2 regions of the Streptomyces sp. NBC_00223 genome follow, and region 2 is predicted to be linked to the other one. Evidence: predicted binding sites of a transcription regulator. Region 2 holds the regulator's gene; the other holds the start of a gene.

Region 1 (11,636 bases), 2.7 Mb from region 2:
AAGAGGGCGTCCTTGCGCAGACCGTAGGTGATCTTGTTCAGATAGCCGCTGCGGACGTAACCGGCGTCCGCCTTGGTCGCCTTGTTCTTCTTGTAGTAGTTGGTCTCCTTGGTGTACCAGTACGTCGCCGCGTTGCCGTCGATGTCCTCGACGTAGTCGAGGTTCCAGCGCCAGGCCTGGGTCAGCGAGCGGTCGGCGAAGGTGCTCCCCGAGGAGTAGCCGGGCTCGCCGGAGTCGTCGCCGAACACCGGTACGGTCCAGGTGGAGTTGGTGCGCTCGGTGCCGGCCCCGGGCAGCTTGTTGAGGCCGAAGACGTACTTGGTGCCGTCGCCGGTCAGCACCGTCCAGTACTCGCCGTCGTCGTCACCGTTGTCGGCGCCGGTGGAGCGGGTCACCTTGGAGGCGTCGTCGCCCTGGAGGTGCCAGTCGCCGGTGGTGTCGTCCTTGACCAGCTTGGACGCCCTGCCGTTGAGCACCAGCGTCGCGTTGTCGTACTTCCAGCAGAGGTCGTACACCTTGTCGTGGCCGTCGTCGTCGCACCCGCCGTAGGAGCGCTCGACATAGGAGTTGCTGAGGTCGAAGCCCTCGCCGACGGAGGTGCCCTGGTTGTTGCTGGTGGCGGTGCGGCCGTCGACGCTGCCGGAGTCGTAGCCGAGCGACAGGGCCGGTACGGGTCCGGCGGCCGCGGGCGGCAGCCCGAAGTCGTACGACCAGCTGAACGAGCCCGAGCTGCTGCCCGCGTTCCAGGAGGAGGACTCCGACAGCGGAGTCGCCGCGTAGTCGCCCGTGCCGGCCGCGGACTCACCGCTGCCGGAGGCGGCCGCGGTCAGCGCCAGGACGGCGGTACCGCCGACCAGTTGGGTGGACAGACCGGAGTCGGCCCGCGGGAGGTCGACCTGCGCGGAGACGGTGTGCCCGCCGATGTCGTTGTGCGAGGCCACCGGGGTCTGGACCCGGCACTCGGGCTTCTCCGGGGTGGTCAGCGCGCACTGCGGCAGCGTGACCAGTCCCAGCCGCTGTCCCCAGCCGCCGCCGATCGCGCCGGCGAAGCCGCTGTAGTCGACCCGCAGTTCGGCCCGGCCCGGCTCCTCGGCTCCCGCGGTCAGCAGTACGCCGGTGACCCCGGCCCGCTGGGCGGCCTGCTGGTCGAGCACTTCGACCCGCGCGGACCCGGCGGCCGCGCGGCCGCCGGACGTCGCCGCGGGGACGTCCACCGTCACCGGCAGTCCGCCGGCGTGTGCCGTCCCGGTCCCCGCCGCGGTCAGCGGCACGTCGGCCCGGCCCGGCCTCGGCCAGGCGGCCCTGCGCTCGGCCGTCGCCTCGGCCGCCGAGGCCGCGTTGGCCGCCGCGTCCCGGGTCACGGCGGCCCGCGCCCGGGCGGCGCCCAGCCCCTTGACCGCGGCGACCTTGCTCACCCGCTGGTCGGGGACGTCCGGCCGGCCGAGACCGGCTTTCGCCGACTGCGCCGTCGTGGTCTGCGCGGACGCGGCCTGCGCGATGCCCATCGGCACCGCGAGCGCCAGCACCGCCACGGTCACCGAGGCGCGCACACAGCGTCGGCGCACCCCTTGCGACCATCGTCTCGATGCGCCCAACCCGAACGCCATGAATGAGCCCCCACCCTGTCGTTGAAGATCGCGAGAAGTTGCGGAGAGTGCGAAGAGTGATGCGCGGGAACGGCCGGAGGGGGGAGCGGCAGCGCGCGGTCCCCCCGCGCGCCGCCGTCCCCGGCATCCGGACGCGTCAGTCGCCCACCTGCTGGTCGATCTGCTCGGAACTCACCATCGCGCCGGCCCAGACCCGCACATCGGTGATCCGGCCGGGCAGGTAGTGCTGCCAGGTGGTCCCGGCGTAGGACGCGCCGACCGCGAACTCACCCGTGCCGACCTGCGCGGTGTACGCCTTTTCCTCGCCGTTCTGGTTGTGGCCGAGGTAGAGGCTCACGGTGCCGTCCTGGGCGTTGAACACACCGGTCAGCCGGACCGCGCTGTCCATCGCGGCGGTCTCGTCGGACACCACGGAGGTGAAGGTGCCGTCGCTGTTGAGCCGCCCGAAGTGCCAGATGCCCACCGGGACGGTCTTCTCCTCCAGCGTGTCCTCGTCCAGCACCGTGGACTTGCCGGTCAGCTGGAACCAGAAGCCCCAGGACGAACCGCTCGCGGTGCGCTGGCCGACCACCTGCCCGACGTAACCGACCGGCTTGGCCGCCAGCTTGGCGCCGTCCAGGGACACGGCCGTGGTGACCGTGAACGAGCCGGAGTCGTCGACGAGCGCGCCCGGCGTGGTGGCGGCGCCGTTGACGCCGTCGAGCACGAGGGACTCACCGTCGAGCGAGGCGCCGCCGGTCAGCGTGAGCGAACGCCCGTAGCCCGAGGCGGTGTCGGCCAGCGAGGTGCCGCTGGCGTTCGCCGGGTCCCACGCGCCGACCAGCTCGGTCTGGCCGAAGCCGCCCGTGTCCAGCGAGCGCGCCTCGACAAGGGCCTCGTCGGGCGTCAGCGTGCGCTGCCAGACCTTGACCTCGTCGATGATGCCCTGGGTGTTGTACTGGTAGAGGTTCGCCCACTTGTACCGGCCGATCTGGAACGCGCCCGTCGCGGACCAGGAACCGGCGGTGTGCGTGGTGCCCTGGAGGATCCCGTTGACGTAGAGCTTGATCTCCTGAGTCGCCGGGTCGTAGGTGCCCAGCAGATGGGTCCACTGGCCCACTTGGGCGGCCCGCGTGTCCTTGATGCCGTAGTACGCGGTGCCGGTGTCGGCGTCCTGCTCCTTCACTCCGAAGAAGTAGGTGGCCAGGCCCTTGTCGTAGCCCATGATGAACGGGCTGTAGCGGGTGCCGTCCTGCGAGAGCAGGATCTGGTTCTTGCTGAGGTCGTCCAGCCGCACCCACGTGGAGAGCGTGTACGCCGACCGGGTCTCCAGCACCGGCCCCGCGGTCGACGCGTAGCCCGAGGTGCCGTCCAGGGACAGGCCCTTGTCGGTGGCCGGGGTGGTCACCGGCACGCCCGAGGCGTCGTGCAGGATCTCGCCGCGGCGGCCGCGGCCGTCACGGGTGGCCCCGGTCGTGGACAGGGTGGCGTTGTGCTGGTTGGCCGCCACCGTGGTGGAGGAGTCCACCGCGACACCTGACGCCTCGTCGAAGTGCCACTGGGCGACCGGACCCGCGCCCGCCGCGACCAGGAAGTCCACCAGCGACTGCGCGCCCCACCGGCCGATCGAGTCCTTGGCGCGGACGGTCAGCTGATACGTGCCCGCCTTGCCCGGCACGATGTCCTTGTGCACGGTCGCGCCCGCGATCTCCGCGGACCAGGCCGTGTCCGTCGACAGCTTGTACTGGTAGGCGACGTTGTTGGTGTCCCCCGACGCGGGGGCGAAGGTGAAGGTGCCCTTCGTGCCGGGACCGCCGGCCGGCGCGCAGGAGGTGGCGGTGCACGCGGTGTACGGGCTGCCCATGGTGATCACCGGGGCCTTGGGCGCTGTGGAGTCCACGGTGAAGTAGCACGGCGTGGTGTAGCCGGTGTTCAGCTGGTTGGTGCCGCCCTCGTAGAAGGAGAGGGTCAGCGCCTTGAGCCGGTACTTCGTCCCCTCCTGGAGGGTGGGCAGACTGGCCGTCTGGGTGGCGAGGTTGGCCACGTATCCGGAGGTCGGCCGGGTGACATCGGTGAACGCCGTCACCCAGGTCGAGCCGTCCCACTTGTCCGTACGCCACCGGATGCGCAGATTCGCGCCCGACTCGCCGCCGGCCGCCGTCTGCGGGCGGCCCGAGACCAGCGGTGTGGGGTCACTGACGATGGTGGGGTCGGCCGAGTTGGTGGAGCAGATCACGCCGTCACCGGTGACCAGGCCGGGCGTCTTGGGCAGCGCGGGGGTGGCGACGAACTTCACCGCGAGCACGGCGTCGTTCTTGAACCGCTTCCAGGCGCTGGTGTCCGACTCGTCGTGCGCCCTGAGCTCCAGCGTCAGCCGGGAGAAGCTGCCCGCGGCGAAGCTCTTCACCGTCGGGGTCAGATTCTCGTTGGTCTCCTCCGCGTTGTCCGTGAAGTCGATCGCCTTGGTGGGCTGGGACGGGCTGCACGCCGAGCCGCGGCCCGCCGACACATTGCGGTCCACCATCAGGTCCAGGTCCTTGGGCTTGGACGACCAGGCGGTGGACGACGAGATGTTGTCCGTGCGCTCCAGGTCCACCCAGCGCGCGTCGCAGGAGAACGACCAGGTCTCGGTGGCCCGGAAGGTGGCCGACAGCACCGACTTGCCCTTGAGGCTGGTCGGCGAGAACTCGAAGTAGAGCCGCTGGGTGTAGCCGGGACCGCAGTAGTAGCCGTTCCAGGTGCCGCAGTGGCCGATCCCGGAGCCCTCGTTGTCGGTGCCGTTGCCGAAGTTGTACGACTTGTAGCCGTCCGAGCGCAGCAGGGTGCGCTCGTCCCCGCTCCACGTCACCGTCGGGTCGATGTAGAGCGGGTACTGCGCCTCGGTGGTCCGGCCGATCAGATCGGCGTCGGGGACCACCGAGACCGAGTGGTCGGTGACGGTCGTCCGCATCTCCGCGACGTCGTCGCCCTGTCCGGGCTGCTGCGAGCGGTCCACCACGCCCTCGCCGGAGGGCGTCGCGGCGAAGGCGGTGGTGCCGGGCGGCGGCGCGTCCGTCTGCGTGTCGCCGGGCGTCGCGCCGGTCCGCGCCGCGGCGCGGCCGGTCGCCGCGGGGGCCGCCGGGGCCTCGTCCCGTACCGCGCCGGCCGAGTTCCACATCTGGGCGCGCGGCGCCCGGAACACGGTCCGGCCCTCACCGTCGACGGCGGCCAGGTCGCCGTCGGTGCCCGTGCGGACGGTCAGACCGTCGCTGCTGAGCGTGTAGTCGACCTTCTTGAGCCTGGGATCGCGGGCCGCCTCGGGGGTCTTGACGACCAGCACGTGCTGGAAGCCCTCGACCGTGGCGGTCACCTTCAGGTCGACGTCCGGCAGGACGTCCGGGTAGAGCGCGCTGGCGCCGCTGAGCACGGGCGCGGGCAGCCGGCCCGGCCAGCCCACCTGAAGCGACTTGCCCTGCTCGGAGATCCGTACCAGGCCGGCGCCGTCACCGCCGCCGGAGAAGGACATGTCCACGACCGCGGCCGCAGGCCCGACGGAGCCGTCGGGGCGCCGGACCAGCGTGGCGTCCGGTGTCTGCCAGCCGCCGCCGGGCTTCTTCGCCCGGACCGGTACGGCGGAGTCCTCCAGCGTGAACGTGAGCCCGTCCGGGTTCGCGTACGTCGTGGTGTTCTCCGTCGCCTGCCCGGCGATCTCCACCCGCTGACCCGTGCGCTGGGCCTCCGCGAGCGCCTTCTGATCCTCCGTCTGCGCCGGGGGCGTCCCGGCGTCCGCGGTCGCGGGCGCGGCCCCGAGGCCCAGCATCGGCGCGACGACGAGCAGCGCCGTCACCGCCGACAGGGACCCGCGTCTCCATGCGTTTCCTTTGCCGCGCGCTGCGCGCGGCTCCCCCCACCCCATATGAACCCCACACCCCAGGATCGAACACTCGGACGAACTCAAACAGCGTGTATCCAACAGTCTTCGCTGATTGACCGTCAAGGTCTTTACACACGGGGTGAGATGGGGGAATGACCGGTCATACCGGGTGCATCCCTGCTCCGGCTTCGACCGTTTCGCCGGACCTCACAGGGAGAAGCGTTACCCTACTGTGACCATTTCTTGAACAACCGAACGCCACAACGCCCGAGGCCCGGCGGACCCCTTACCGGGGGTCCGCCGGGCCTCGGGCGGCTGTCGTACGGACTTCGTACGGACTGTCAGGTGCTTGACGCGATCGCGTCAGTGGGAGTGGCCGTGACCGTGACCGGCCTCGGCGGACTCCTCTTCCTTCTTCTCCACGACCAGCGTCTCGGTCGTGAGCAGCAGGGAGGCGATGGACGCCGCGTTCTCCAGGGCGGAGCGGGTGACCTTGACCGGGTCGATGACGCCGGCCTTCACCAGGTCGCCGTACTCGCCGGTGGCCGCGTTGAAGCCGTGGCCCTTGTCCAGCTCGGAGACCTTCGCGGTGATGACATAGCCCTCGAGGCCCGCGTTCTCGGCGATCCAGCGCAGCGGCTCGACGGCGGCGCGGCGGACGACCGCGACACCGGTGGCCTCGTCGCCGGTCTTGCCGAGGTTGTCGTCGAGAACCTTGACCGCGTGGACCAGCGCGGAGCCACCGCCGGAGACGATGCCCTCCTCGACGGCCGCGCGGGTCGCGGAGATCGCGTCCTCCAGGCGGTGCTTCTTCTCCTTGAGCTCCACCTCGGTGGCGGCGCCGACCCGGATCACGCAGACACCGCCGGCCAGCTTCGCCAGACGCTCCTGGAGCTTCTCACGGTCCCAGTCGGAGTCGGTCGTGGCGATCTCGGCCTTGATCTGGCCCACCCGGCCGTCGATCTCGGCCTTGTCACCGGCGCCGTCGACGATCGTGGTGTCGTCCTTGGTGACGGTGATCCGGCGGGCGGTGCCCAGCAGGTCGAGACCGGCCTGGTCGAGCTTGAGGCCGACCTCCTCGGCGATGACGGTCGCGCCCGTGAGGGTGGCGATGTCGCCGAGCATGGCCTTGCGGCGGTCACCGAAGCCGGGCGCCTTGACGGCGACGGCGTTGAACGTGCCGCGGATCTTGTTGACCACCAGCGTGGACAGGGCCTCGCCCTCGACGTCCTCGGCGATGATCAGCAGCGGCTTGGAGCCACCGGACTGGATGACCTTCTCCAGCAGCGGCAGCAGGTCCTGGATCGAGGAGATCTTGCCCTGGTGGATGAGGACGTACGGGTCGTCGAGTACGGCCTCCATCCGCTCCTGGTCGGTGACGAAGTACGGCGAGAGGTAGCCCTTGTCGAAGGCCATGCCCTCGGTGAAGTCCAGGTCGAGACCGAAGGTGTTGGACTCCTCGACGGTGATGACACCGTCCTTGCCGACCTTGTCCATCGCCTCGGCGATCAGGTCGCCGACCTGCTGGTCCTGCGCGGACAGCGCGGCGACGGCGGCGATGTCCTCCTTGCCCTCGATCGCGCGGGCGGTGGCGAGCAGCTCCTCCGAGACGGCCTTGACGGCCGCGTCGATGCCCTTCTTGAGGGCGGCCGGGGAGGCACCCGCGGCGACGTTGCGCAGGCCCTCGCGGACCAGCGCCTGGGCCAGCACGGTCGCGGTGGTGGTGCCGTCACCCGCGATGTCGTTGGTCTTGGTCGCCACCTCCTTCACCAGCTGGGCGCCCAGGTTCTCGTAGGGGTCGTCGAGCTCGACCTCACGGGCGATGGTCACGCCGTCGTTGGTGATGGTGGGGGCGCCGAACTTCTTGTCGATGACGACGTTGCGGCCCTTGGGGCCGATCGTCACCTTCACGGTGTCGGCGAGCTTGTTGACGCCGCGCTCAAGGGCGCGACGGGCGTCCTCGTCGAACTTCAGGGTCTTGGCCATGCCTGGGAACTACCTCGTCTACTCGTCTAATCACGTCGTCACGGACGGCAGGACGGTCAAAGAAACCGCCCCGGGCACCCGGGCCTTGAGGACACGGAAACCCGGGGCGGGATCACGGCTGCGGTGAAGCCGCGAACTACTTCTCGATGATCGCGAGCACGTCGCGGGCCGAGAGGACGAGGTACTCCTCGCCGTTGTACTTCACCTCGGTGCCGCCGTACTTGCTGTAGAGCACGACATCGCCGACGGCGACGTCGAGCGGCAGCCGGTTGCCGTCCTCGAAGCGGCCCGGGCCCACGGCCAGGACGACGCCCTCCTGGGGCTTCTCCTTGGCGGTGTCCGGGATGACCAGGCCGGAGGCCGTGGTCTGCTCGGCGTCGAGCGGCTGGACCACAATGCGGTCCTCAAGCGGCTTGATGGCAACCTTGGTGCTGGCGGTCGTCACGATCCGACCTCCCCCTTCAAAGGGCTCACGGGAGTGTCTGTCAGGGTCGGCGACCTGGTAGGCCCGTCGTCGCGGGTGCCGGACCTGCCCGTCGCTGAACTGCTGGCACTCAACGGTGTCGAGTGCCAGAACTGAGACTAGGACGCTCTTAGCACTCGGTCAAGCGGAGTGCCAGTGGCGTACCCGTACGGACGCGTCCGCGACGCCCCGCGACGGCGGAGATGGCGCCCACGCCGGCAACGCCCCCGCCGGGGGAAAGAGCCGGGCACGCGCCCGTATGCCCGGCACCCCGGCCCGGAGGGCACCGCCGGAAACCACCATCCCGCGTCCCACCACGGCGGCGGAAAACAGGCGCCCCCGCCGGGGGAAAGAGCTGGGCACGCGCCCGTATGCCCGGCGCCCCGGGCCGCAGGGCACCGCCGGAAACCACCATGCCGCGTCCCACCACGGCGGCGGAAAACAAGCGCCCCCGCCGGCAACGCCCGCCGCAGGGGCGGTAAAAGCAGGCCGCGGCGGCGGGAAACAGGTGCTGATGCCGGCACACCCGCCCGGCGGGGGGAAAGAGCCGGGCACGCCCGTACACCCGGCGCCCCGGGCCCCAGGGCACCCTCGGCGGCGGGAGAATGATCGCGTGGACGATTCCGAGGGCTTTGCCGCGCTGCTGACCGGGGACGGGCAGGCGCTGCTCGACGCGCTGCGCGACCACGACCCCGCCGACGAACTGGCCGCGGCCACCCGGCTGCGGCGGACGTACGACCCCGCGCTGGTGTCGGCGGCGCTCGGCCAGGCCCGGCTGCGGCAGCGCGCGGTCGCGAAGTTCGGCGCGGAGGACGCCCACCGGATGTACTTCACGCCCAACGGCGTGGAGCAGGCAACCCGCGCCTCGGTCGCCGCCCACCGGGCCGAGCGCTTCGCCGCGCTGGGCGTGCGCCGGCTCGCGGACCTGTGCGGCGGCATCGGCGGCGACGCGATCGCGCTGGCCAGGGCCGGGATCGAGGTGCTCGCCGTCGACCGCGACCCGCTGACCTGCGCGGTGGCCCGCGCCAACGCCGAGGCGCTGGGCCTGGCCGACCGGATCGAGGTGCGCCACGCCGACGTGACCGAGGTCGCCACGGGGGCGTACGACGCGGTGTTCGTGGACCCGGCCCGCCGGACCGGACGCGGCCGCACCTTCGACCCGGAGGCGTACTCCCCGCCGCTGTCCTGGGCGCTGACCGCCGCCCGTACGGTCCCGCACGCGGCGGTGAAGGTCGCGCCCGGCATCCCGCACGAGGCCGTACCCGCCGACGCGGAGGCCGAGTGGGTCTCGGACCGCGGGGACGTGAAGGAGGCCGCGCTGTGGTTCGGCACCGAACCGGGCACCGTACGGGCCACCTTGCTGCCCTCCGGCGCCGCCCTCCACAGCCGCGGCACCCTGCCCGACCCGCCGGTGCTGCCGGTCGGACGCTTCCTGTACGAGCCGGACGGCGCCGTCATCCGCGCGCATCTGGTCGCCGCGGTGGCCGAGGAGCTGGGCGGCGGCCTGATCGACCCGACCATCGCCTATGTGACGGCCGACGCGGCGCGCCCGACACCGTACGCGACCGGGTACGAGATCACCGATGTGCTGCCCTTCGGCCTGAAGCGGCTCAAGGCGCTGCTGCGCGAGCGCGGGGTCGGCACGCTGACGGTGAAGAAGCGCGGCTCGGCGGTGGAGCCGGAGGAGGTCAGGAGGCGGGTGAAGCCGCAGGGTCCGCACGCGGCCACGGTCTTCCTGACCCGGGTGGCGGGGGCGCCCTCGATGCTGATCGGGCAGCCGGTCCGCGGGAATTGACAGCCCGTCAGGACTCGACCGACACCGAGACGAACCGCCAGCGGTGCACCTCGCGGCGCACCAACTCGGCGGGCGGCTCGGGGAGTTCGGGCAGCTCGGCGTCGTAGGGCTCGTCCCACCAGCTGAGTACGAGGACCCGGTCGCCGGGCGCGGTGAGGAATTCCCGGCGGCGGGGGGTGCCGGGCAGGTCGCCGGCCTCCTCCCGGGCCCAGTCGAGGAGTTGGGGGCCGCGGCCCTCGGCGGCGGCGGCCTCCCACATCAGGGTGACGGTCATCCGTAGAGGTTGTCCTTGCTCAACTCGTGCACGTGGTCGTGGGAGTGGCCCGGCGCGTGCGCGTGTCCGTGGTCGCGCGCGTGCCCGTGCTCGTGGGAGTGGCCCTCCGGCGGGTGGGTGTGCCCCGGCACCGAGACCTCCGTGACCGGCAGCGAGGAGTCCGCGGGCAGGTCGAAGGTGGACGACGGCCGGCCGCGGGCCACCATCTCCGCGCCGAGCGCCGCGACCATCGCGCCGTTGTCCGTGCACAGCCCCGGGCGCGGCACCCGCAGCCGGATGCCGGCGTCGGCGCAGCGCTCCAGCGCCAGCGAGCGCAGCCGGGTGTTGGCGGCCACTCCCCCGCCGATCATCAGATGGTCGACGCCGTTGTCCTTGCAGGCCCGAATCGCCTTGCGGGTCAGCACGTCCACCACGGCCTCCTGGAAGGACGCGGCCACGTCGGCGACCGGTACGTCCTGGCCGTCCCTGCGCCGGGCCTCGACCCAGCGGGCCACGGCGGTCTTGAGACCGGAGAAGGAGAAGTCGTAGAGCGGGTCGCGTGCGCCGGTCAGACCGCGCGGGAAGCCGATCGCCTTCGGGTCCCCCTCGCGCGCGTGCCGGTCGATCGCCGGGCCGCCGGGAAAGCCGAGGCCGAGCACCCGGGCCACCTTGTCGAACGCCTCGCCCGCCGCGTCGTCGATGGTCGAGCCCAGCGGCCGTACGTCGCCGGTGATGTCGGGCGCGAGCAGCAGCGAGGAGTGGCCGCCGGAGACCAGCAGCGCCATCGTCGGCTCGGGCAGGGCGCCGTGTTCGAGCTGGTCGACGCAGATGTGCGAGGCGAGGTGGTTGACGCCGTAGAGCGGCTTGCCGAGCGCGTAGGCGTACGCCTTGGCGGCCGAGACGCCGACCAGCAGCGCGCCCGCGAGGCCGGGCCCGGCGGTGACGGCGATGCCGTCGAGGTCGCGGGCGGTGACCCCGGCCTCCTTGAGCGCGCGCTGGATGGTGGGGACCATCGCCTCCAGGTGCGCGCGGCTGGCGACCTCGGGCACGACACCGCCGTAGCGGGCGTGTTCGTCGACGCTGGAGGCGACGGCGTCGGCGAGCAGGGTGTGCCCGCGCACGACACCGACACCGGTCTCGTCGCACGAGGTCTCGATGCCCAGGACAAGGGGTTCGTCAGCCATGGATCTCTGTTTCCTGTACGCCCGGCAGTTCGCCGGCGGTCGTGGTGGAGGCGGCGGCCGGGTCGGTGAGCCGCATCACGAGCGCGTCCACGTTGCCGGGCTGGTAGTAGCCCCTGCGCAGGCCGATGGGCTCGAAGCCGAAGCGCTGGTAGAGGCGCTGGGCGCGGGCGTTGTCGACCCGTACCTCCAGCAGCACCTCATGGCACTCGGCGGCGGTCGCGGCCCGCAGCAGGGCGGTCAGCAGCCGTGCGCCCAGGCCCGTGCCCCAGTGCTCGCGCGCGGCGGCGATGGTCTGTACGTCAGCGGTCCCGGCGACGGCGGCGAGCCCGGCGTAACCGGCGAGCCGGCCGTCGGGGGTCTCGGCGACCAGGTAGGTGCGGGTGGCCCCGGGGTGGCGGGCGTCGGCCAGTTCGGACCAGAACATACCGCGCGACCAGGCGTCCTCGGGGAACAGGGCGTGTTCGAGGGCGAGTACGGTGTCCAGGTCCCACCAGCGCATCTCCCGCAGGACGATCT
Region 2 (11,636 bases):
GCGCAGTTCGCCGTGCAGCTCCCAGATCAGATCGACCAGGTCGTCGTGCGTGGCGATCCGGTCGAGCAGCGGGCGGTAGCGCTCGCCGAGCGCGTCCCAGTCCAGACCGCCCATGTCGGCGCGCCAGAAGTTGTCGCGGGCCAGGCGGTGCGCCTCGTCGTACATCTGCCGCCACTCGCGCGCGGGCCGGACGGTCACCCGGATACGGGACAGGTCGACCGACACCGAACCGTCCGAGTCGTCATCGGCCTTGCTGTCGGCCGGCACCACCCGCAGCCGTCCGCCGCCGGAGATCAGCACCCTGGCGCCGTCGCCGGTCACCGCGAAGTCGTCGGCGTCCTCGGCGATCTCCTCGGTGCGCAACTGCCCCAGGTCGTAACGCTCCAGGGCCGTCCCCGGCGGCTGCGCCTCGGGCGTGGCCAGCGAGGAGCCGAGGGTGCCGACCAGCGGGTGGCGCAGCCACAGCACCCCGCCCTTGGCCGCGCGCAGCCCCGAGTAGCGCCCGGCCTCGACAGGGAAGGGCACGATCCGGTCGGCCAGCCCGTCGGCGTCCACCTTGGTGGCGGGCGTACGCGGCCGGTCGCCCTTCTTGTCGCCGTCCTCGGCGGCCTTCTCCTTCTCCTCCGCCGTGGTGTCCGGCTCGTCGTGGTCCGTGTCGTACGGCCGCCCGTGCCGCTGCGGCCCGAAGGGCGAGGGCGTGGTCGCGGCCAGCGTGATCAGGTACGGGCGGCAGGCGTTGGGGAAGGACAGGTCGAAGACATGGGCGTCGTACACCGGGTCGAAGGCGCGCTCGGAGAGGAACGCCAGGTGCTTGCCGTCGAGGGTGAAGGCGGGCGCGAAGTCGTTGAAGCGCAGCGGGGTCGCGTCGATGACGGTCAGGTCGGCGGTCGAGGCGAGCCTGAGCTGCCGCAGCGAGCCGGGGCCGGGGTGGGACCAGGCGAGCCACGCCGAGTCGGGTGAGAAGGCGAGGTCGGTGGCGTCGCCCGCGTCGCCCGCCACCACTTCCCGTACCTCGCCGGTCTGGGTCTCGACCAGCAGCACCCGGCCGTCGTGCGAGGCGACCGCGATCCGGTGGCCGTCGGGCGAGACCTCGATCTCGTGCACCCGGCCGATCCGGCCCGCGGCGAGCCTGCGCGGGGCGGTGCCCGCGGGCAGTCCGGTGGCCGGGGAGACCTCCAGCGCGTCGTCGCCGCCGGCGTCGGTGACCCAGACGACCTGCTGGTCGCCGTCGCCGCCGCCCTGGGCGAAGACCCGCGGATGGCGGGTGCGTACACCGGGCTCGGCCGCCAGCGCCCGCGCCGGGCCTCCCCTGTGGGTCACCCAGTGCGTGGTGCCGCGGATCTCCACGGCGCTGCCGCGGCCGGTGTGGTCCGGCCGCGCGTCGCCCAAGTGGTGGGCGGCGCGCACCGGGTGGGGCTGGAGGTCGGCGCGCTGGCCGCCGAGCGCGATGTCGATCGGCCGGGGCTCGGCGCCGTCGAGGTCGTCCAGCAGGTGGATACGGCCCGCCGCGGCGTACGCGACCCGGGTGCCGTCGGTCGCGGCCTGCCGGGCGTAGAACTCGCCGAGCGGGCTGTGCCGGCGCAGGTCGGTGCCGTCGGGCAGGCTGGAGTACAGGGCGCCCTGGCCCTCGTGGTCGGACAGGAAGGCGATCCGCCCGCCGACCCACAGCGGACACTCGATGTTGCCGTCGAGGTCGGCGTGCACCCGGGTGAACTCACCGCTCGCCGCGCGCTCGCCGTCGGCCGCGAGCCAGAGCTTGCCCGCGGTGCCGCCGCGGTACCCCTTCCAGTACGCGGCCTCGCGGCCCATCGTCACGGTCTGGAGCAGCACCGCGCCGTCCGGGCCGTAGGCGAGGTCGCCGACCGGGCCGTACGGGAGCCGTTCGCCGGGCCCGCCGTCCAGCGGCAGCCGCCGGGCCCAGGTCCGGCGCAGCGACGCCTCGCCCTCGGCGGTGATGACGACGAGATCGCCCTCGGGGGTCCAGGCCCGCACACCGGTACGGACGTTGCCCCAGTACGTGAGGCGCCGGGACGGGCCGCCCTGCACGGGGGCGACATGCACCTCGGGGGCGCCGTCACGGCTCGACGTCCACGCGATCAGCCCGCCGTCGGGCGCGATTCTCGGCCGGCCCACCGGCATGTTGTCCGCGCTGGCCCGCCACGCCCGGCCGCCGTCCAGCGGCGCCACCCACACGTCGTCCTCAGCGGTGAAGGCGATGAGGTCGCCGTGCGGATGAGGGCTTCTGAGATACGAGGGCTCGCCGGACCGCGGCGTCGTGGCGTCGTGTCCCGTCGTGGACTTCGTCGCGGGCTTCGGCGTGGGCTTCGGCGTCGGGTGCGTCACAGCGCCCACCTAATCACGATCAACTCGTCGACGTGGTGCGGCTGCCGCAGTTGCCCAGGCCCCGTACGTCGAAGACCGTACGGCCGCCGACCACCGCGGTGAGATGGCCTCTGACGCATGTCTGGGCCCACTGCTCGGTCACCTCCCCCCGTACGGTGATCTTCTTCTGGTCGTTGGTACGGCCCAGGCAGTCGACCTTCGCCTCGTTCTTGGCGGTGGAGGCGTTGCACGACAGCCACTGGACGTCCACGTCGTTCTTCTTCAGCGCGTGGGTGGCGAGTTGGTCGGTGGTGATGGACACGGTGCTGCTGGCCAGGCCGTCGGCGGGTTCGCACCCGGTGGCGGCCAGGAGGACGGTTAAGACGGCCGCGGCCGCGGCGAGATGGGGCCAAGTGCTTACGTTTCGGCGCATGCTTCCACGGTGGGGGCGCGGGGGTTCCGGGTCCATCCCCCATACGGCGGACCCGCCCTTAAGGGACGTGTCGGCCGCCCTCGTCCCCAGGGACCGCGTTGTGGCCTGCGGCCGGCGGCAGGTGTACGCGCGGAAGTACGCGCGACGGCCGCTGCGTTGTGGCCTGCGGCCGGCGGACGAGGGACTGACGCCCGGCGTCGGGCCCGCGCGGGGCTGCCGCCGGGCGGCGGGTGCCCATGGGGTGGTTACGACCAGCGAACGGTCCGCGCGGGGCTGCCGCCCACAGGCGGCAGGCAGGCACGGGACTTACGACCAGCGGCGGGCCCGCGCGAGGGCTGAGGCCCGGCCGCGGGCCCGCGCGGGGGCTGCCGCCCAGAAGCGGGCGCAGACGCGGGACTTACGCCCGGCGGCCGATCCGCGCGGCTGACACCCGGCAGCGGCACACACGGGGTGGGCGCTGCCGCCCGACGGCCGGTCTCGACGAGGTGGCTACGACCAGCGGCCAGCCTGCGGGGGGGCTGAGACCCGGCCGCAGGCCCGCGCCGAGGGCTGCCGCCCAGAGGCGGGTGCAGGAATGGGACTTACGACCAGCGGACGTTTCACGCGCAGGCTGACATCCGGCGGCGCGCACGGGGTGGGGGCTGTCGCCCCGGCGGGCCGTCTCGACGGGGTGGTCAGGACCAGCGGCCGGTGCGGGCGAGCAGTAGGGAGACCGCGGCGACTCCCGCCGTGGACGTCCGCAGGACCGTCGGGCCCAGCCGGTAGGCCGGTGCTCCGGCGGCGGCGAAGGCGGCCAGTTCGTCCGGGGAGACCCCGCCCTCCGGCCCGACCACCAGGACGACCGAGCCGAACGATGGCAGTTCGGCCGTCGCCAGGGGGGCGGAGCCCTCCTCGTGCAGGACCCCCGCGAAGTCCGCGTCAGCGAGGAGCGCGGCGACCTGACGGGTCGTCAACACCTCCGCCACGGACGGGAACCGCAGGCGCCGGGCCTGCTTGGCCGCCTCGCGGGCCGTGGAACGCCACTTGCCCAGGGACTTGGCCCCCCGCTCCCCCCGCCACTGCGTGACACAGCGCGCCGCCGCCCACGGCACGACGGCGTCGACCCCCGCCTCCGTCATCGTCTCGACGGCCAACTCGCCCCGGTCGCCCTTGGGCAGGGCCTGCACGACGGTGATACGGGCGGCGGGCTCGGCCTCCTCCCGCAGGGTGCGGACGTCCACGTCCAGTACGTCCTTGCCGGTGACCGAGGCGACGACCCCGTACGCGCCGCGCCCCTCCCCGTCCGTCAGGACGACCTCCTCGCCGGGCTGGAGCCGCCGTACGGAGACCGCGTGCCGACCTTCAGAACCGGACAGCGTCAGCCGGGACGGCGAGCCGTCCAGCACGGCGGGTTCGACGAGGAAAACGGGCGCGGTCATGCGCGGGCCTCCCGGGCGGCGTCGAACTCGGCGACAAGGGTCTCCATGAGCGCGCCCGCGGACAGTTCACGGGCCAGCCGATGGCCCTGGCCCGCCCACAGGGCCATGCCCTGCGGGTCGCCCGCCGCGGCCGAAGCCTTGCGCAGCGGCGCGGCCAGGTGGTGGATCTGCGGGTAGCCGGGCGGGGCGTACGGGCCGTGCTCGCGCAGGAAACGGTTGACCAGGCCGCGGGCCGGGCGCCCGGAGAAGGCCCGGGTGAGCGCGGTACGGCCGAACACGGGGTCGGTGAGCGCCTTCTTGTGCAGGGGGTGCGCGCCGGACTCGGGGCAGGCCACGAACGCCGTGCCGAGCTGCGCCGCGTCCGCGCCCGCCGCGAGCACCGCGGCGATCTGGCCGCCGCGCATCAGGCCGCCCGCGGCGATCAGCGGGAGGTGGACGGCCTCGCGGACCTGCGGGATCAGGGCGAGCAGGCCGATGCCGGCGGTGTCGAGTTCGGGGTCGTCGCGGTGCGTGCCCTGGTGGCCGCCGGCCTCGACGCCCTGGACGCACACGGCGTCGGCGCCCGCCCACTGCGCGGCCAGCGCCTCGGCGGGCGAGGTGACGGTGACCACGGTGTACGTGCCCGCCTTCGCGAAGGCTTCGAGCACGGCGCGGTCGGGGCAGCCGAAGGTGAAGCTGACCACCGGGACGGGGTCCTCCAGGAGGATCGCGACCTTGGCGTCGTAGCCGTCGTCGCCGCCCGTGTCGGGGTCGCCGAGAGCGGTGGCGTACCAGGCGGCCTCTCCGGCGAGCTGTTCCGCGTACACGGCGACGGCGGAGGGGTCGACGGTGTCGGGCTGCGGCATGAACAGGTTCACGCCGAACGGCTGCGAGCTCAGGTCGCGCAGCTGGCGGATCTCCTCGTACATCGCCTCGGACGTCTTGTACCCGGCGGCCAGGAAGCCGAGGCCCCCGGCCGCGCCGACCGCGGCGGCGAGCCGCGGGTTCGACGGGCCGCCGGCCATCGGCGCCTGGACGATCGGGTACGCCGAGAAGGAGGGGAGGGCGGTTTGCGGGGGCATGCGGCCATCGTGCCATGCGCCCCCACGAACAGTTCGCGCCCCCACCCGGCGGGACGCCGGGGTCCGCCCCGCAACCCCGCGCCGGGGACGAAGGGCACCCCCTTCAAACCCGCCGCAACGGCGAGACGCTGGACGCCGCAGCCCGGCGGCGCCCAACCGCCCCGCACGGCACCGCCGGACCACACCGCCGTGGCTGAGCACCGTCGCGGCGGAAAGAGGGGGACGCACGGCCCCCACCACCCCCGCGCCGGGGCAGGGCAAGGGGCGCTCCTTTGAACCGCCGCAACGGCGAGACGCTGGACGCCGCAGCCCGACGGCGCCCAACCGCCCCGCACGGCACGCGGAACACCGGGCCCCGCCCGGAACGGCACCGCCGGACCACGCTGCCGTGGCTGAGCACCGTCGCGGCGGAAAGAGGGGGCCGCACGGCCCCCACCACCCCCGCGCCGGGGACGAAGGGCGCCCCCCTTCAAACCCGCCGCAACGGCGGGAAGCGAAACGCCGCAGCCCGGCGGCGCCCAACCGACCCGCACCCGGGACACCGGGCCCCGCGCCGGCGCCGTCGCCGAACTCCCCGCCGTGGAACGGATCAGCGGCCGTTGAACGCGTCCTTGAGGCGGGAGAAGAGCCCCTGCTGCCCGGGGGCGAACTGCCCCGTGGGCCGCTCCTCCCCCCGCAACTGCGCAAGCCTCCGCATCAGATCCTCCTGCTCCGCATCCAGCTTGTGCGGCGTCACGACCTCGACGTGCACGACGAGATCCCCGCGCCCGCCCCCGCGCAGATGCGTGATGCCCCGCTGATGCAGCGGGATCGACTGCCCGGACTGCGTGCCCGGCCTGATGTCGATCTCCTCCAGCCCGTCCAGCGTCTCCAGCGGGCACTTCGTGCCGAGCGAGGCCGCCGTCATCGGGATGGTGACCGTGCAGTGCAGGTCGTCACCCCGCCGCTGGAAGACCGGGTGCGGCACCTCGCGGATCTCGACGTAGAGATCACCGGCCGGCCCGCCGCCGGGCCCGACCTCGCCCTCGCCCGCGAGCTGGATCCGCGTGCCGTTGTCGACCCCCGCGGGGATCTTGACGGTGAGCGTCCGGCGGGACCTGACCCGCCCGTCACCCGCGCACTCCGGGCACGGCGTGGGCACGACCGTGCCGAAACCCTGGCACTGCGGGCACGGCCGCGACGTCATGACCTGGCCCAGGAAGGACCGGGTGACCTGCGAGACCTCACCGCGGCCGCGGCACATGTCACAGGTCTGCGCGGAGGTGCCGGGCGCGGCACCCTCCCCGTTGCAGGTGCCGCAGGTCACGGCCGTGTCGACCTGGAGGTCCTTGGTCGTGCCGAAGGCGGCCTCGTCCAGCTCGATCTCCAGCCGGATCATCGCGTCCTGGCCGCGCCGGGTCCGCGACCGCGGCCCGCGCTGCTGGGACTGCCCGAAGAACGCGTCCATGATGTCGCTGAAGTTGCCGAAGCCCGCGCCGCCGAAGCCCGCGCCGCCGCCACCGCCGGTGGAGGAGAGCGGATCGCCGCCGAGGTCGTAGACCTGCTTCTTCTGCGGGTCGGAGAGCACCTCGTACGCGGCGTTGATCTCCTTGAAGCGCTCCTGCGTCTTGGGGTCCGGGTTGACGTCCGGGTGCAACTCGCGGGCGAGTCGGCGGAACGCCTTCTTGATCTCGTCCGGGCCCGCGTCGCGGCGCACGCCGAGTACGGCGTAGTAGTCCGTGGCCACCTACGACTCCGCCAGGATCTGTCCGACGTAACGTGCCACTGCGCGTACCGCTCCCATCGTTCCGGGGTAGTCCATGCGGGTCGGTCCGACCACGCCGAGTTTGGCGACTGCCTCGTCGCCCGAACCGTAGCCGACCGCCACCACTGAGGTGGAGTTCAGGCCCTCGTGAAAGTTCTCATGACCGATCCGTACGGTCATGGTGGAGTCCTCGGTCTCGCCGAGGAGTTTGAGGAGCACCATCTGCTCCTCGAGTGCTTCGAGCACCGGCCGGATCGTCAGCGGGAAGTCGTGGTGGAACCTGGTCAGATTCGCCGCGCCGCCCAGCATGATCCGCTCCTCCTTCTCCTCGACGAGGGTTTCCAGGAGGGTGGCGAGCACACCGGCGACGGCCGGCCGGTCGTCCGGGTCGAAACTCTCCGGAAGATCCTGCACCAGCGGCGGCACATCGGCGAAACGGCGGCCGATGACCCGGCTGTTGAGCCGGGCCCGCAGATCCGCGAGCACGATCTCGCCGACCGGCCCCGGGCAGTCGATCAGCCGCTGCTCGACCCGGCCGGTGTCGGTGATCAGGATGAGCATGACACGGGCGGGCGCGAGCGGGAGCAGTTCCACATGGCGGACCGAGGAACGGGTCAGCGACGGGTACTGCACGACCGCGACCTGCCGGGTGACCTGGGCGAGCAGCCGTACCGTACGGGCCACCACGTCGTCGAGGTCGACCGCGCCCTCCAGGAAGTTCTGGATCGCGCGGCGCTCGGCGGAGGACAGCGGTTTGACGCCCGCCAGCTTGTCGACGAAGAGCCGGTAGCCCTTGTCGGTGGGGATACGGCCGGCGCTGGTGTGGGGTTGGGCGATATAGCCCTCGTCCTCCAGCACGGCCATGTCGTTGCGCACGGTGGCCGGGGAGACACCGAGCTGATGGCGCTCGGTGAGCGCCTTGGACCCGACCGGCTCCTCGGTGCCGACATAGTCCTGGACGATGGCACGCAGCACCTCAAGCCTGCGTTCGCTCAGCATCGCGCACCTCCTGCCGTGGGACCTCGATCGCCTCGCCTGGCACTCCACTATTTCGAGTGCCAGCTTTCCCGCAGCCAGTGTACGGCGAGGCGGCAAGGGGTCGGCAAGACCGGCTCCCGTACGAATGGGGCACGGCGATAGCGTCGGCTCGTGGAATCTGAGGAACCCGCGGAAAACACGGCGGCAAACACGGAGGAGCCGGGCGCCGGCGGCTCGGTCTGGGAGCACGTGGCGATCGGGGTGGCCCGGCGCCGGCTGCCGCATCTCGACGTGACGATCGGCCTGGTCGTGGGCGCGGACGCGGTGCTGCTGATCGACACCGGTTCCACCCCGCGGGAGGGCGCGGAGCTGCGCGGACAGGTCGAGGCGCTGACCGGGCGCGCGGTGACCCATGTGGTGCTCACCCACGGCCACTTCGACCATGTCGGCGGCACGTCCGCCTTCCCGGGCGCCGAGGTGTACGGGCACACGGCGCTGGACGGCTTCCTGCGCCGCGGGCGGGACACGATGAGCACGGCGGCCGTGCGGTACGGCACCGATCCGCGGGAGGCGGCCGAGGCGGCGCGGACCCTGGTCCTGCCGACCCGTACGGTGCTCGGGGAGCTGGCGCTCGACCTCGGCGACCGCCCGGTGCGGCTGGTGCACCCGGGCGAGGGGCACACCGGGCACGACCTGGTGGTGTACGTGCCGGGCGCGACCGACAGCGACCCCGCGGTGGTCTTCTGCGGCGACCTGGTCGAGGAGTCCGGCGAACCGCAGGCCGACGAGGAGGCGGTGCCGGCCCGCTGGCCCGGCACACTGGACGCGCTGCTCGCCCTCGGCGGGGAGACCGCCCGCTATGTGCCGGGCCACGGCGCGGTGGTGGACGCGCGCTTCGTCCGGGCCCAGCGGGACGCGCTGACGGCCCGTTTCGGGGGTACGGCGTAGCCGCGTCGCTACGATCGCCCTCATGCGCAGCAGGAGTTACGACCCGGATCTGACGCCCCCGTGGAAGAAGGGGGGCACCCCGGTGCCGGAAGTGGCCGCGGAGCCCGACCTGGTGGTCGAGGAGGCGGACACGGGGTTCTGCGGGGCCGTGGTGCGGGTGGAGAAGACCGCGGAGGGGCTGACGGTCACGCTGGAGGACCGGTTCGGCAAGCTGCGGGTCTTCCCGATGGCGCCGCGCGGCTTCCTGATCGACGGGAAGCCGGTCACGCTGGTCCGCCCGCAGGGCCCGCCGGGGCCGCGCGGTCCGCTGCTGTCCGCGTCGGGCTCGCTCGCGGTGCCGGGCGCGAAGGCGCGGGTGGCGCGGGCCGGGCGGATCTACGTCGAGGGCCGGCACGACGCCGAACTCGTCGAACGGGTCTGGGGCCACGACCTGCGGATCGAGGGCGTCGCCGTGGAGTACCTGGAGGGCGTGGACGATCTCGCCGCCATCGTCGAGGACTTCGCGGCCGCGCCCGGCGCCCGGCTCGGGGTGCTGGTCGACCATCTGGTCCCGGGCTCCAAGGAGTCCCGGATCGCGGACGCGGTGAGCGGCCCCGACGTACTGGTCGTCGGACACCCGTTCGTCGACGTGTGGGAGGCCGTGAAGCCGTCCTCGGTGGGCATCGCGGCATGGCCGGTGGTGCCCCGCGGCCAGGACTGGAAGACGGGCGTCTGCCGGGCCCTGGGCTGGGGGCACCTGAGCACGGGCGAGGCGTGGCAGCGCATCCTCGCGTCGGTCCGCACCTACAAGGACCTCCGGCCCGAGCTGCTGGGGGCCGTGGAGCACCTGATCGACTTCGTCACGGCTCCGGAGTGACGGGAGCGGCCCGCAGACCGCTCAGCTTGTCGGGGTTGACCTGGAGCCGCAGTCCGCTGATGACGCCGTCGGCGAGGTCGTACGACAGCACCCCGACCGGGTGGCCGGCCGAGGTCCACAGGATGTTGAGCTCGCCGTTGATGTGCGCGGGCTCCGGGTGGACCTCGTAGCCGTCGCGGTGGAGCTTGCCCAGCACGCCGAGCAGCCAGCGGGCGGTCGCCGAGGCGCCCAGGAGCGGGCGGCGGGCCGCGGTGACCTTGCCGCCGCCGTCGGACCAGGCGGTCACGTCGGGGGCGAGCAGTTCCATGACCGCGTTGAGGTCGCCGCCCGCGCAGGCGTCGAGGAAGAGCGAGGTCACCTCGTGGCGGCGGGCCGGGTCGGTGTCGAAGCGGGGGCGGCGGGCCCGCATGTGCGCGCGGGCCCGGTAGGCGATCTGGCGTACGGCGGGCTCGGTGCGGTCCAGCACCACGGCGATCTCGGCGTGCGAGTAGCCGAAGACCTCGTGCAGCATGAAGACCGCCCGCTCGACCGGGGCCAGCGTCTCCAGCACCACCAGCATCGCCGTGGAGACCGTGTCGGCGGTCTCCGCGGCCTCCTCGGTCTCGGCGGTCTCCGGCGCGGTCAGCAGCGGCTCGGGCAGCCAGGGGCCGATGTACGTCTCGCGGGTGGCGCGGGCGCTGGTGAGGCGGTTGAGCGACAGATTGGTGACCGTGCGGACCAGATAGGCGCGCGGCGCGCGGACAGCGGCGCGGTCGGCCGCGCTCCAGGCCAGCCAGGCGTCCTGGACCACGTCCTCGGCGTCGGCGACGCTGCCGAGCATCCGGTAGGCGACGCCGAAGAGCAGATCGCGGTGGGACAGGAACTCGGCGGCGGGGTCGGCGACGGCCCGCTCACCGGTACCGGGGTCGGGGTCCAAGCCGGCGGCGGGGTCGAGGTCCGGGCCGGCGGCGGGGTCGGTGTGCGGCCGCGTGCCGGTCACGGGCGTCACGCGGCCTGCTCGGCGCGGCTGTCGGCCAGCCGGCGCACACCGTCCGTGCTGCTCGCACTGGCGGGCGCCCAGTCCAGCTCCGCGCGGGCCTTGGCGTTGGACAGCCGCAGATCCGTCGTCATCAGGGTGTGCGCCAGCGGGGCGGCCCTGAGCAGCCACAGCGGTACGGTCGGCGGCCGCGGTGTGCCGTACGCCTCGGCGACCGCCCGGAAGTGGGTGGCCCAGCCGAGCGGGGTGTCGTCGACGATGTTGTACGCCTGCCCGGCACGGCCGTGTTCGGCGGCCAGCAGCACGGCCCGGCCCGCGTCCCGGGCCTCGACCCACGACAGCGCCCGGCCGCGCTCGGCCACCACGGGCAGGGCACGCTTGCGCAGCAGCGGCACCACGTAGGTGTCGGTCACCGCGGCGCCGTAGAAGAGCCCGAAGCGCAGGGAGACCGCTTCGACGCCTTCCGCCTCGAACGCCTGCGCCTCCAGGGAGCGCATCGCGCCGACATGCCGCTCCTGCCGGGAGTCCGTGCTCCTGGGGCCGTACGGGGTGCCCTCCTCGGTGATCAGGTCCGGGCCGTGGTCGCCGTATCCGTAGCCGAACATCATCGACTCCACGACGAAGCGGCGGGCGCCGGTCGCGCGGGCGGCGGCCAGCAGGTTCGCGGTGCCGTCCACCCGCAGCACGTTGGTGGGGGCCATGTCACGGTGGCGGGCCATGGACTTGCCGCCCAGCGCGGTGGCGGCGTGCACCACCACGTCGAAGGCGTGGCCGTCCACCGCGCGCAGCAGCGCCTCGCGGTCCAGCAGATCCACGCGCAGCGCGTGCGACGGGCCCCGGCCCAGGTCCGTGACCTCGTGTCCCGCCGCCGTCAGCGCCTTGGTGGCGTGGCGCCCCAGC

Evidence for each region. Region 2 encodes HrcA, which represses chaperone genes, less so after heat shock. Its sites were predicted from a motif close to TTNGCACTCNGNNNNNCNGAGTGCNAA; they were not measured.
Region 1: the regulator HrcA is predicted to act here: its motif matches at 8,019-8,045, upstream of groES (co-chaperone GroES).

Annotation. Positions count from the first base shown of each region.
Region 1 covers NZ_CP108109.1:5,153,025-5,164,660, reverse strand. The annotation lists gene OHA30_RS21995 (RHS repeat domain-containing protein) at 1-1,505, opposite strand, end outside; gene OHA30_RS21990 (LamG domain-containing protein) at 1,744-5,385, opposite strand; gene groL (chaperonin GroEL) at 5,803-7,425, opposite strand; gene groES (co-chaperone GroES) at 7,562-7,870, opposite strand; gene OHA30_RS21975 (class I SAM-dependent methyltransferase) at 8,502-9,683, shown strand; gene OHA30_RS21970 (hypothetical protein) at 9,691-9,957, opposite strand; gene tsaD (tRNA (adenosine(37)-N6)-threonylcarbamoyltransferase complex transferase subunit TsaD) at 9,954-11,120, opposite strand; gene rimI (ribosomal protein S18-alanine N-acetyltransferase) at 11,113-11,619, opposite strand.
Region 2 covers NZ_CP108109.1:2,423,056-2,434,691, forward strand. The annotation lists gene OHA30_RS10160 (S41 family peptidase) at 1-2,217, opposite strand, end outside; gene OHA30_RS10165 (hypothetical protein) at 2,363-2,755, opposite strand; gene OHA30_RS10170 (16S rRNA (uracil(1498)-N(3))-methyltransferase) at 3,430-4,173, opposite strand; gene OHA30_RS10175 (nitronate monooxygenase) at 4,170-5,234, opposite strand; gene dnaJ (molecular chaperone DnaJ) at 5,824-6,960, opposite strand; gene hrcA (heat-inducible transcriptional repressor HrcA) at 6,961-7,977, opposite strand; gene OHA30_RS10190 (MBL fold metallo-hydrolase) at 8,206-8,904, shown strand; gene OHA30_RS10195 (DUF3097 domain-containing protein) at 8,927-9,760, shown strand; gene sigJ (RNA polymerase sigma factor SigJ) at 9,744-10,580, opposite strand; gene OHA30_RS10205 (NAD-dependent epimerase/dehydratase family protein) at 10,745-11,636, opposite strand, start outside.